DNA from 2 places in the Streptomyces sp. NPDC050315 genome. Region 1 is predicted to be linked to the other one. Evidence: riboswitches for the same ligand, from Rfam matches in the RefSeq annotation. Region 1 holds a riboswitch; the other holds the start of a gene.

Region 1 (5,781 bases):
GCGGATGCCGCGCTCGCGGGCGACGGCCGCGGCGTGCTCCATGAGCGCGGAGGCGACGCCGCGGCCCTGGTGCGCGTCCTGTACGAGGAAGGCGATCTCGGCCTGGTCGGCGTCGGGGCCGGTGGCGGGCCGGCCGTCGGCGTTGATGCGGTCGTACCGGACGGTGGCGATCATCTCGCCGCCCACGAAGGCGGCGAGCCCCACTCGGTCCACGTAGTCGTGGTGGGTGAAGCGGTGCACGTCGCGGTCGGAGAGCCGGGGGTAGGGCGCGAAGAACCGGTAGTACTTCGACTCGTCGGAGACCTGCTCGTAGAAGGAGACCAGGCGCTGCGCGTCGTCCGGGGTGATGGGGCGGATCCGGGCGGTGCCGCCGTCGCGCAGCACCACGTCGGCTTCCCAGTGGGCGGGGTAGGCGGCGGCATCCGACGGCGTCTCCATGCGGACAGCGTACGACCGCGCGCGTATCCGGGGGCGGACCGAAGTGCCCGGAAGCGCCCTGGATGCGACCGTACGTACTCCGGAGCGGGACGGTGTGTGCGGCCTGGTCTCAGCATGCGTACAGCCTGGGCGTGACGCAGGCTTGGACTTCTAGGATCCGAGCCCTCACGGGGCTGGGCACACCGGACCACCGGTGCCCCCGTGAGAGACTGGTCTAGACAACTTTCCCTACTCGAAGGGCAACACCATGGCTGAGCGCCGCGTCAATGTCGGATGGGCCGAGGGTCTGCACGCCCGCCCCGCCTCGATCTTCGTCCGTGCGGCCACCGCTTCCGGCGTACCGGTCACGATCGCCAAGGCCGACGGCAACCCCGTCAACGCCGCCTCGATGCTCGCGGTCCTGGGCCTGGGCGCCCAGGGTGGCGAGGAGATCGTGCTGGCCTCGGACGCCGACGGCGCCGACGCCGCGCTGGACCGCCTGGCGAAGCTCGTCTCCGAGGGCCTCGAGGAGCTCCCGGAGACGGTCTGACCCTTCGGGCAGGCCGGCGGCCGCACACCGCCCGGTTCCGCCGTCACGGCCCCGCCACGGTGACCTCTTACGGGTCACGGGCGGGGCCGTTCGCATTGCGGCGGGGCGGGGAGCCGTCGAGTACGGGACGAAAAACGGGGAATTCCGCGCGTCGGCCGGACTGGGCGCAAAAGACATTCGGGCCCGGGTTAAAAAGAATTCGGGCACGGCGGAGCAGGGGTACGGAATTCCCCAGGAGTTGTATACGGCAGCGGTGTTAATTCCGTACGCGCGCCGTGTTTACGGACGGTTTCGCTTCCCTCACCGCGGGTGCGGGACGGCGCAGCCGGTGGGCGGGCAGCGCGTGCTCCACGTGCGCGGCGGTCAGTGCGCGGGCGCGCTCGGCGTCGCCGCGCGCCACGGCGTCCACGATCGCGCCGTGCTCCTGCCAGGACCGGTCCGCCTCGCCGGGCGACGGGTGGTCCAGGTCGATCGCGTACACCCAGTCGATCTTGCGGCGCACCTGAGTGAGCAGCGCCGTCATGCTCGCGCTGCCGGACGCCTGGGCGAGCGTCTCGTGGAACCAGCCGTCCAGTTGCCGCAGGTCGGCGGCGTTGCCGTGGCGGGCTCTCGCGCGGCCGAGGCGGACCAGGCCGCGCAGTACCTTCAGGTGGGCCGCCGAGCGGCGGGCCGCGGCGCGGGCGGCCCCGAGGGGCTCCAGGAGGAGGCGGATGTCCAGGAGGTCGGCGGCCTCCTGCTCGGTCGGCTCGGCGACGCACGCGCCCGCGTGCCGCCGCGTGGTGACGAAGCCCTCGGACTCCAGTGTGCGCAGCGCTTCTCTTACGGGGACGCGGGAGACGCCGTACCGGGACGCGAGCAGTTCCTCGATCAGCCGGGAGCCGGGCGGGAACGTTCCGGAGACGATGTCGTCGCGAATCGCCGTGCAGACCGCATGCGCCGAAATGTTCCCTCGCATCGTCGGTGCCTCCGCCGTAATCCGCTGGAAACGCCGTCCGGACGGCGCCTTTTCCGTGACTCTATGACACCTGACCGGCATTTCCGATGGCCGTCACGAATTCATGGATATTTTTTGGCCAAAGGGCGGGAGTTCCGGGGAGCCGGGGACGGGAGCGCATACGGAGACGCCGAAGCCCCGGCCGGGGGCCGGGGCTTCGGGTGGTACAGAGGCGCAGCGTTCCTGCGCTCCTCAGAGGCTCGGGGCCTCAGACGCTGACGCCGTGCGAGCGCAGGTAGGCGACCGGGTCGATGTCCGAACCGTAGTCCGGGCCGGTGCGCGCCTCGAAGTGCAGGTGCGGGCCGGTGGAGTTACCGGTGCTGCCGGACAGTCCGATCTGCTGGTTCGCGGAGACCTTCTGGCCGACCGAGACGCCGATGGACGACAGGTGGCCGTACTGGGTGTAGGTGCCGTCGTCCATCTTCAGGACGATGTTGTTGCCGTAGGCGCCGCCCCAACCGGCCTCGACGACGGTGCCCGCGCCGACGGCGTGGACAGCGGTGCCGGAGGCGGCGTGGAAGTCGATGCCGGAGTGGCTGCCGGAGGACCACAGGCCGCTGGACGCCTTGTACGGCGTGGAGACGTAGCTGCCGGCGATCGGCGCGACGAAGCCACTGGCGCTGAGGGTGGTGCGGGCGTCGGAGCGCGAGGCGCGCTCCTCCGTCGCCTTCTTCTTGGCGGCGGCCTTCTTCTCGGCGGCCTCGGCGGCGGCCTTGCGCTGGGCCTCCTGGGCCTGCTTCTTGGCGGCCTCGGCGCTCTTGACGGCGGCTTCCTCGACCTGCGCACGGGCGGCGGCGACCTCGGCGGCCTCCTCCTGCGCGTCGGCCTGGGCGACGATGTTGTCGGCGACCCGGTCACCGGTCTCGGCGATCGCGCGGGTCAGGCCGGTGTCGGTGGCGGCCGGGTCCTCGTTCGCGGCCAGCGCCGGGGAGGCGATGGAGACGACGACGCCGGTCGCGGCGGCTATGCCGGCGATGTTGCGGGTGGTCCGGGCAGCACGGCCGGGGCGGCGGTGCTTGCCGGTGGCACGGGTGAACGCCATGACCGGCGCACTCCTTTCCTTCCTTCTCGCCTACCGGGTTAGCTGACGGGTTCGGAGCAGGAAGGTCTCCTACGGCGGCCTCCGGGGAGGACGCCGATTCACCCCAAGGGGACATGTGGGTCCCCGGCTCCCCTGGCTCGCGCCGTACGGGGACTCGGCGATGACTGCCCGGCGGCCGCGGGCGCGGCGCACTTCTGACGAACAGCCGGACCGACGCTAAAGGGGACATCTCGCGATCAGCAAACAGAATCGGGAGTTTGTGCCGGACGCCACACGAGGTGGAGGCAACCGCCTACAGCATTCCGGACAAAAGCAAAGATCCCGGGCCGCTTTAGCGACCCGGGACCCTTTATGTCCTGCTATGTGAGCGGTGTTGGTGCGGTTCAAGTCAGCCTGTGACGGTACCGGTACGGCGCGTTCCGGCCCGGCCTTCCGCCGTATCGCGCAGGCCGATTCACCACCGCAACCGCCCCCGCCCGCTCCGCGTCAGCCCGTGACGACCGACACCTCGCCGATGCCCAGCTTCCGCACCGGCTCCGCGATCTGCGCGGCGTCGCCCACCAGGACCGTGACGAGCCGGTCCACCGGGAAGGCGCTGACCGCGGCGGCGGTCGCCTCGACCGTGCCGGTCTCGGCCATCCGCCGGTACAGCTCCGCCTGGAAGTCGTCGGGGAGGTGCTGCTCGACCTGGTCGGCCAGCGTCCCGGCGACGGCCGCGGCCGTCTCGTACTTCAGCGGCGCCACCCCGACCAGGTTCTGCACCGCCACGTCGCGCTCGGCGTCGGTCAGGCCCTCGGCGGCCAGCGTCCGCAGCACCTTCCAGAGGTCCTCCAGCGCCGGCCCCGTGGACTCCGTGTCGACCGAACCGCTTATGGCGAGCATCGCGGCGCCCGTGCCGTCCTCGGAGGAGCGCAGTACCTGCCCGAAGGCGCGCACCCCGTAGGTGTAGCCCTTCTCCTCGCGCAGCACCCGGTCCAGGCGGGAGGTGAGCGTGCCGCCCAGGCAGTACGTGCCGAGCACCTGGGCCGGCCAGACGCGGTCGTGCCGGTCGGCACCGATGCGGCCGATCAGCAGCTGCGTCTGGACGGCGCCGGGGCGGTCCACGATGACCACGCGGCCCCTGTCGTCGGCGGTGATGGGCGAGGCGGCCACCGGCTCGGCGGCGGAGCCGGTCCAGGCGCCGAGGGTGTCCTCCAGCGCCGCGTCGAGGTCCACCCCGGCGAAGTCGCCGACGACGACGGCGGTGGCCGTGGCGGGGCGTACATGCGCCTCGTAGAAGGCGCGGACCGCGGCGGCGTCGATGCGCGCCACCGTCTCCTCGGTGCCCTGGCGCGGCCGGGACATCCGGGAGGTGGCCGGGAACAGCTCCTTGGAGAGGGCCATCGCGGCGCGCCGGGCCGGGTTGGCCAGCTCGTGCGGGATCTCGTCCAGACGGTTGCGCACCAGGCGCTCGATCTCGCTGTCCGGGAAGGCCGGGGCGCGCAGGGCGTCGGCGAGCAGGCCGAGCGCCTTGACGAGGCGGGAGGCCGACACCTCCAGGGAGACGCGGATACCGGGGTGGTCCGCGTGCGCGTCCAGCGTGGCGCCGCAGCGCTCCAGCTCGGCGGCGAACTCCTCGGCGTCGTGCTTGTCGGTGCCCTCGGAGAACGCCCGCGCCATGATCGTGGCGACGCCGTCCAGGCCCTCGGGCTCGGAGTCCAGCGGCGCGACGATGTTGATCTCGACGGCGACCAGCTGCTGGCCCGGGCGGTCGGCGCGCAGCACCGTCAGGCCGTTGCCGAGCGCGCCGCGCACCGGGGCCGGGAACGCCCACGGCTTCGGCTGCCCGGCCTGCGGCTGCGGGTGGAAGGTCATGGTCGGGGTCACGGCGTCGGTCACTGGGCCGCCTCCTCGGTCTTCGTCTCGGTCTCGGTCTGGACGGCGGCAGCGGCGGCCTCCGGCTCCCCTGCGGCCGCGGCCGCGGCCTCGGCGGGCCGGGTCGGCTCGTAGACGAGCACCGCGCGGTTGTCGGGGCGCAGCCGGGCCGCGGCGACCGCCTTGACCTCCTCCGGGGTGATGTCCAGAAGGCGCTGTACGGCGTTCAGCGCGAGCTGCGGGTCGCCGAACAGCACCGCGTACCGGGCCAGTTCGTCCGCGCGCCCGGCGACCGTCTCCAGGCGGTCCAGCCACTCGCGCTCCAACTGGGCCTGCGCGCGCTCCATCTCCTCGGCGGTCGGGCCCTCCTCGGCGAAGCGCTTCAGCTCCTCGTCGACGGCGCGCTCGATGGCGGGCACCTCCACGCCGGCCGAGGTCTTCGCGTCCAGCCAGCCCAGCGAGGGCGCGCCCGCCAGGCGCAGCAGGCCGAAGCCCGCAGCGACGGCGGTGCGGTCACGGCGTACCAGGCGGTTGTAGAGCCGGGAGGACTCGCCGCCACCCAGGATCGTCAACGCGACGTCCGCGGCATCAGCCTCACGGGTGCCGTCGTGCGGCAGCCGGTACGCCGCCATCAGGGCCCGCGAGGGCACCTCCTCGTGCACGACCTCGCGCAGTTCCTTGCCCATGATCTCGGGCAGCGAGCCGTCCCGCGGCGGCTGCTTGCCGTCGTGGCCGGGGATGGACCCGAAGTACTTCTCCACCCAGGCGAGCGTCTGCTCGGGGTCGATGTCGCCCACGATGGACAGCACGGCGTTGTTGGGCGCGTAGTACGTGCGGAAGAAATTCCGCGCGTCCTCCAGAGAGGCGGCGTCCAGGTCGGCCATGGACCCGATGGGCGTGTGGTGGTACGGGTGGCCCTCCGGG
Region 2 (5,781 bases), on a different contig from region 1:
GACACCGGCACGTATGACGTGAGTGGTGCGTACGAGGCGAACGGAGCGTACGACGGCGGTACGTACCCTGCGGGGTACGAGACCGGTGCGTACGACCCGTATGCCTACCCGTCGTACGACACCACGGGCACGTACGACGTGAACGCTGCGTACGACACCGGGACGTACGACGTGAGCGGCGCGTATGACACCGGTGCGTACGACGTGGTCGGCGGTGCGTGGCCGACTGCCGAGGGTTACGAGGCCGCCCCCCAGGACGCGCAGTTCGAAACGGGCCAGTTTGAAACAGGCCAGTTCGAAACGGGCCAATTCGAAGCGACCCAGTTCGGGACCGGCCCCTTCGACACGGGCCAGTTCGAAGCCGCCGCCGAGTCCACCGCCGTCTTCACCGCCGACGACCTGGCCGGAGCGGAAACCGGGGTCGAAGCCGAAGCCGACGGCGACGTGCACTCCGCCGTCACCGCGATCATCCCCACCCCCACCGTCTCCCCCGAAGCCGCGCCCGACGACGCTCCCCCCGGCGCCCCAGGAGGCGCTCCCGGAGCCGTCCCCGGCGGCCGACGGGCCGCCCGGCGGGAAGCGCAAGGGAACGGCGGCCGAGGCCGGCGGCGGACGCCGAAGAAGTCCGCGCTGCTGACCGTCGCCGTGCCGTCCGTGGCCGCCATGGGCGTGTGCGCCGTGGCTGCCGCCTCCGTGTCCGGTGCGACCGACAAGGAAGAGGACACCGCCGTACAGGCCGCTTCGGACGCCTCGGCGGTGAAGCCGTCGGCCGCGAACAACAAGCTGGACTCCCAGCTCTCCAACCTGAGCGCGGACGCGAACGACTTCGCCGACCGTGCCAGTCGTACGCAGGAACGTCTCGACCTGCAGGCCCGGGAGGCCGCCGAGAAGAAGCGGCGGGCGGAGGAGGCGGCGCGCAAGGAGGCGCTGCGACCGAAGTTCGCGCTGCCGGTCAAGCAGCACGGGCTGAGCGCGCTCTTCGGGCAGGCCGGCGTCAACTGGATGTCGCTGCACTCCGGCATCGACTTCCCGGTCAGTTACGGCACGCCGGTCATGGCCGCGACCGACGGCACCGTCGTCACCAAGTGGAACCCCGCCTACGGCAACATGATCGAGCTCACGGCGCCGGACGGCACCGAGACCTGGTACTGCCACCTGAGCAGCGCCAAGATCCGCTCGGGCTCGGTCAAGGCCGGAGATGTCATCGGGTACTCCGGCAACTCGGGCAACTCCACCGGCCCGCACCTCCACTTCGAGGTGCACCCCGACGGCGGCGACGCGATAGACCCGCTGCCCTGGCTCCGCTCCAAGGGCATCAACCCGAACTGAGCCGCGCGTACCGCGAGTACACGGACGGCCCGGAACCCCCAGCAGGGTCCCGGGCCGTTAGTACGTACGACCAGGCCTACAGCTTCTCCACCGGCGCATACCGCAGCAGCAGCCGCTTCGGCTTTTCGCCGCCGAAGTCGATCGTGGCCTCGGCGTTGTCGCCGCTGCCCTTCACGCCGACGACCGTGCCCAGCCCGAAGCTGTCGTGCGTGACGCGGTCGCCGATCGCCAGCGCGGCCACCGGGCGGTCCTTCGCCCGCCGGGTCGCGAAGCCGCTCGGTCCCGCCTTGCTCCGCGAGGAGGAGACGGACGACGCGGCCCCGAAGCCGCCGCCGGACAGGCCGGAGGACAGCCCGCCCATGGACGCGGACGGCGTCGCGGGGCCGGTCCGCTTCCACTCGACGTACTCGTCCGGGATCTCCTCCAGGAAGCGGGACTGCGGGTTGTACTGGGGCTGGCCCCAAGCGCTGCGCATCGTGGAGCGCGTGAGGTACAGGCGCTCCTGGGCGCGCGTGATGCCGACGTACGCCAGCCGCCGCTCCTCCTCCAGCTCCTTGGTCTGGCCGAGGGCGCGCATGTGCGGGAAGACGCCGTCCTCCATGCCGGTCAGGAAGACGGTCGGGAATTCGAGGCCCTTGGCGGTGTGGAGCGTCATCAGCGTGATGACGCCCGTGCCCTCCTCGTCCTCGTCGGGGATCTGGTCGGAGTCGGCGACCAGGGCGACCTGCTCCAGGAAGTCGGAGAGGGTGCCCGGATTGTCCTCGTCGCGGTCCTGCTCGAATTCGAGGGCGACCGCCGCCAGTTCCTGGAGGTTCTCGATGCGGGTCTCGTCCTGCGGGTCCGTGGATGCCTGGAGCTCGGCCAGATAGCCCGTACGCTCCAGGACCGCTTCCAGGACGGTCGCGGGACCGGCGCCGGACTCGGCGATGGTCCGCAGCTCCTCCATGAGCGTGTTGAAGCGCTTGACGGCGTTCGCGGAGCGCGCCGCCATGCCGTACGCCTCGTCGACGCGGCGCAGCGCCTGCGGGAAGGTGATCTTCTCGCGCAGCGCGAGCGCTTCGATCATGGCTTCGGCGCGGTCGCCGATGCCGCGCTTCGGCACGTTCATGATCCGGCGGAGCGGGACGGCGTCCTCCGGGTTGGCCAGCACGCGCAGGTACGCGAGGACGTCCCGGACCTCCTTGCGCTCATAGAAGCGCACGCCGCCGACGACCTTGTACTGCAGCCCGACCCGGATGAAGACTTCCTCGAAGACACGGGACTGGGCGTTCGTGCGGTAGAAGATCGCGACGTCGCCGGCCTTGGTCTCGCCCGCGTCCGTCAGCCGGTCGATCTCGTCGGCGACGAACTGCGCCTCGTCGTGCTCGGTGTCGGCGACATAGCCGATGATCTTCGGGCCCGTGCCGGCGTCCGTCCAGAGGTTCTTCGGGCGGCGGTTCTCGTTGCGCTCGATGACGGCGTTGGCGGCCGAGAGGATCGTCTGCGTGGAGCGGTAGTTCTGCTCCAGCAGGATCGTGGTGGCGTCCGGATAGTCCTCCTCGAACTGGAGGATGTTACGGATCGTGGCGCCGCGGAAGGCGTAGATCGACTGGTCGGCGTCGCCCACGACGCACAGCTCGGCGGCGGGCACCTCGGGCGTCCCGGGGCCGACCAGCTCGCGCACGAGGGTGTACTGGGCGTGGTTGGTGTCCTGGTACTCGTCGACCAGCACGTGCCGGAAGCGGCGGCGGTAGTGGTCCGCGACGTCCGGGAACGCCTGGAGCAGATTCACCGTCGTCATGATGATGTCGTCGAAGTCCAGGGCGTTGGCCTCGCGCAGCCGCGCCTGGTACATCGTGTACGCCTCGGCCAGCGTCTTCTCGAAGCCGTCCGCGGCCGTCCCGGCGAAGGTCTCCTCGTCGATGAGCTCGTTCTTGAGGTTGGAGACCTTGGCGCTGAAGGACTTGGGCGGGAAGCGCTTGGGGTCCAGGTCCAGATCGCGGCAGACCAGGGCCATCAGGCGCTTGGAGTCGGCGGCGTCGTAGATCGAGAACGACGACGTGAAGCCCAGCTTCTTGGACTCGCGGCGCAGGATGCGCACGCAGGCGCTGTGGAAGGTCGACACCCACATGGCGTTGGCGCGCGGGCCCACCAGGTCCTCGACGCGCTCCTTCATCTCGCCCGCGGCCTTGTTCGTGAACGTGATCGCGAGGATCTGGCCGGGGTGGACGCCGCGCGCGCCGAGCAGATGCGCGATGCGGTGCGTGAGGACACGGGTCTTGCCGGAGCCGGCGCCGGCGACGATGAGCAGCGCGCCGCCGCTGTGCACCACGGCGGCCTTCTGCTGGTCGTTCAGCCCCTCCAGCAGGGCGGCCGGGTCCACCGCGGGGCGGGCGGCGCCGTCGCGGTAGTACGGCTCCCGCTCCACGGGCGCGCCGAACTCGCCCCCGAAGAGGTCGGCCGGGCCCGCCTCCGGTGCCGGACGGGGATCGTCGTCCTCGGGAGGGGGCGGCTCCTCGTCGTGAGGCTCGGGAGGTCCGAGGTCCGCCAGGAAGCTGTCGTCAAAGAGGCTGCTCATCGCCCACCGAGTCTAGGCCGCCCCACCGACAACGCGGTCCCGGCCGCGGAATTCCGGGGAATCGCGGGGATACAGCGGGGATGCGGGGGCGCGGAGGATACGGCACAACGCGGGCGGTCACGGGCGGAGAACACCACCGGACAGCCCGTGATCGGAAGTGGTCCCGCATCGGACCGGACACGGCGAGATCACGGAAATGTATCGGGCATATCGAACATCAGCCTTCACAGGAGTCACACGAGTTGGTTACCGTGCCGACCGGGCAGCCCGCCCCACCGCCCGGCGAAAGCGCCGGCACGGGCCGCCCCGCCGAGTCCGTACCGCCGCACCCAGGGCGGCCGGAGCCGGGGACCCACACGCACCACCGGGGTGAATCGGGCCGCACGGAGCGATCCGTACGGACCGTAGGGCACCTTCCGTAGTACGCCGCAGCGACAGCGATGCGGCACCCGCCCGAACCCGACAGCTAACCCGGTAGGCGGTCCACGGAAGGAGTCGCCGGCCTTGGCGTCTCATCGCAAGCCGCGCACCCGCATTCTCGCCGTGCCCGCGCACCGCCGTACGGCGGCCGGGCTCACCACCGCGGCGCTCGCCTCCGTCACGCTGCTCACCCAGAGCGCGGACGCGGCCCCCGGAAACCCCAAGCCCTCCATAGAAGAGGTCAAGAAGAAGGTCGACGGCCTGTACCGGCAGGCCGAGGTCGCCACCCAGAAGTACAACGCCGCCAAGGAGCGCGCCGGCACGCAGCGCGAGAAGGTGGACGAGCTGCGGGACGCCGCGGCCCGGCGGACCGAGAAGATGAACGAGGCCCGGCGCGAGCTGGGCACCTTCGCCTCCGCGCAGTACCGCTCCGGCGGGCTGAGCCCGACCGCCCAGCTGATGCTGGCCCGGGACCCGCAGCAGTTCGTGGACCGCAACCACCTCATGGAGCGGCTCACCGGCCGCCAGCAGGAGGCGGTCGCCGACTACCAGGACCAGCAGGCGCAGGCCGGGCGCCAGCGGGCGCAGGCGATCCGGAGCCTGGAGGAGCTGCAGAAGTCCCAGGAGTCGCTGAAGACGTCCAAGCAGGACGTCCAGGACAAGCTGACCGAGGCCCGGCAGCTGCTGTCCCGGCTGACCGCCCAGGAGAAGGAACGGCTGGCGGAGCTGGAGCGCAAGAAGAAGGCCGAGGCGCAGCGCAAGGCGGAGGAGCTGGCGCGGGAGCAGGCCGAGCGCGAGCGGCGGGAGCAGCAGGACGGCGGGTCGGACACCGGGACCGGCTCGGGCTCCGACGCCGGGACGCCCGACGTGCCCGATGGTACGTACGCGACCAAGGCGGAGAAGGCGATCGCCTTCGCCCGCGCGCAGATCGGAAAGCCGTACGTATGGGGCGCGACCGGCCCCACGTCGTACGACTGCTCGGGGCTCACCCAGGCGGCCTGGAAGGCGGCGGGCGTCTCGCTGCCGCGGACGACCTGGGACCAGGTGAAGGTCGGCACGCGGGTCGCGACGGGCGATCTGCAACCCGGTGACCTGGTCTTCTTCTACGACGACATCAGCCACGTCGGGATGTACATCGGCGACGGCAAGATGATCCACGCGCCGAAGCCGGGCACGAACGTACGCGTGGAGTCGATCTACTACATGCCGATCTACGGGAGCGTACGACCGGCCTGACGCGACCGGACGTGAGTCGGACCCGGCCCTGTCGGGCCGGGTCCGACTCACGTCCAGAGGAGCGCGAGGAAGATGTTGACGACCGTGAGCAGGCCGACGAGCCCGAAGAGCGGCTTCTCCACCTTCTCCTCGTCGCGCTTCACGTAGACCAGCCCGAGGATCACGATCAGGACGGCGAGCTTGACGCCGATCTTGATGTTGTTGACCGAGTAGTCCTGCATCTGGTTCAGGCCGACCAG

What was found. Region 1 has a riboswitch for cyclic di-AMP ahead of AB0I82_RS31880 (M23 family metallopeptidase). Riboswitches for the same ligand answer to the same signal wherever they lie in the genome.
Region 2: it holds a riboswitch for cyclic di-AMP, as region 1 does, so the genes downstream of both, AB0I82_RS29815 (NlpC/P60 family protein) here and AB0I82_RS31880 (M23 family metallopeptidase) in region 1, are expected to answer to the same signal.

The regions. Positions count from the first base shown of each region.
Region 1 is NZ_JBFAKN010000010.1:214,440-220,220, forward strand. It holds gene AB0I82_RS31865 (GNAT family N-acetyltransferase) at 1-438, opposite strand, end outside; gene AB0I82_RS31870 (HPr family phosphocarrier protein) at 686-967, shown strand; gene AB0I82_RS31875 (GntR family transcriptional regulator) at 1,224-1,922, opposite strand; gene AB0I82_RS31880 (M23 family metallopeptidase) at 2,170-3,003, opposite strand; cyclic di-AMP (ydaO/yuaA leader) riboswitch at 3,016-3,173, opposite strand; gene AB0I82_RS31885 (pitrilysin family protein) at 3,490-4,857, opposite strand; gene AB0I82_RS31890 (pitrilysin family protein) at 4,878-5,781, opposite strand, start outside.
Region 2 is NZ_JBFAKN010000009.1:152,739-158,519, forward strand. It holds gene AB0I82_RS29805 (peptidoglycan DD-metalloendopeptidase family protein) at 1-1,329, shown strand, start outside; gene pcrA (DNA helicase PcrA) at 1,406-3,886, opposite strand; cyclic di-AMP (ydaO/yuaA leader) riboswitch at 4,198-4,383, shown strand; gene AB0I82_RS29815 (NlpC/P60 family protein) at 4,391-5,542, shown strand; gene AB0I82_RS29820 (hypothetical protein) at 5,590-5,781, opposite strand, start outside.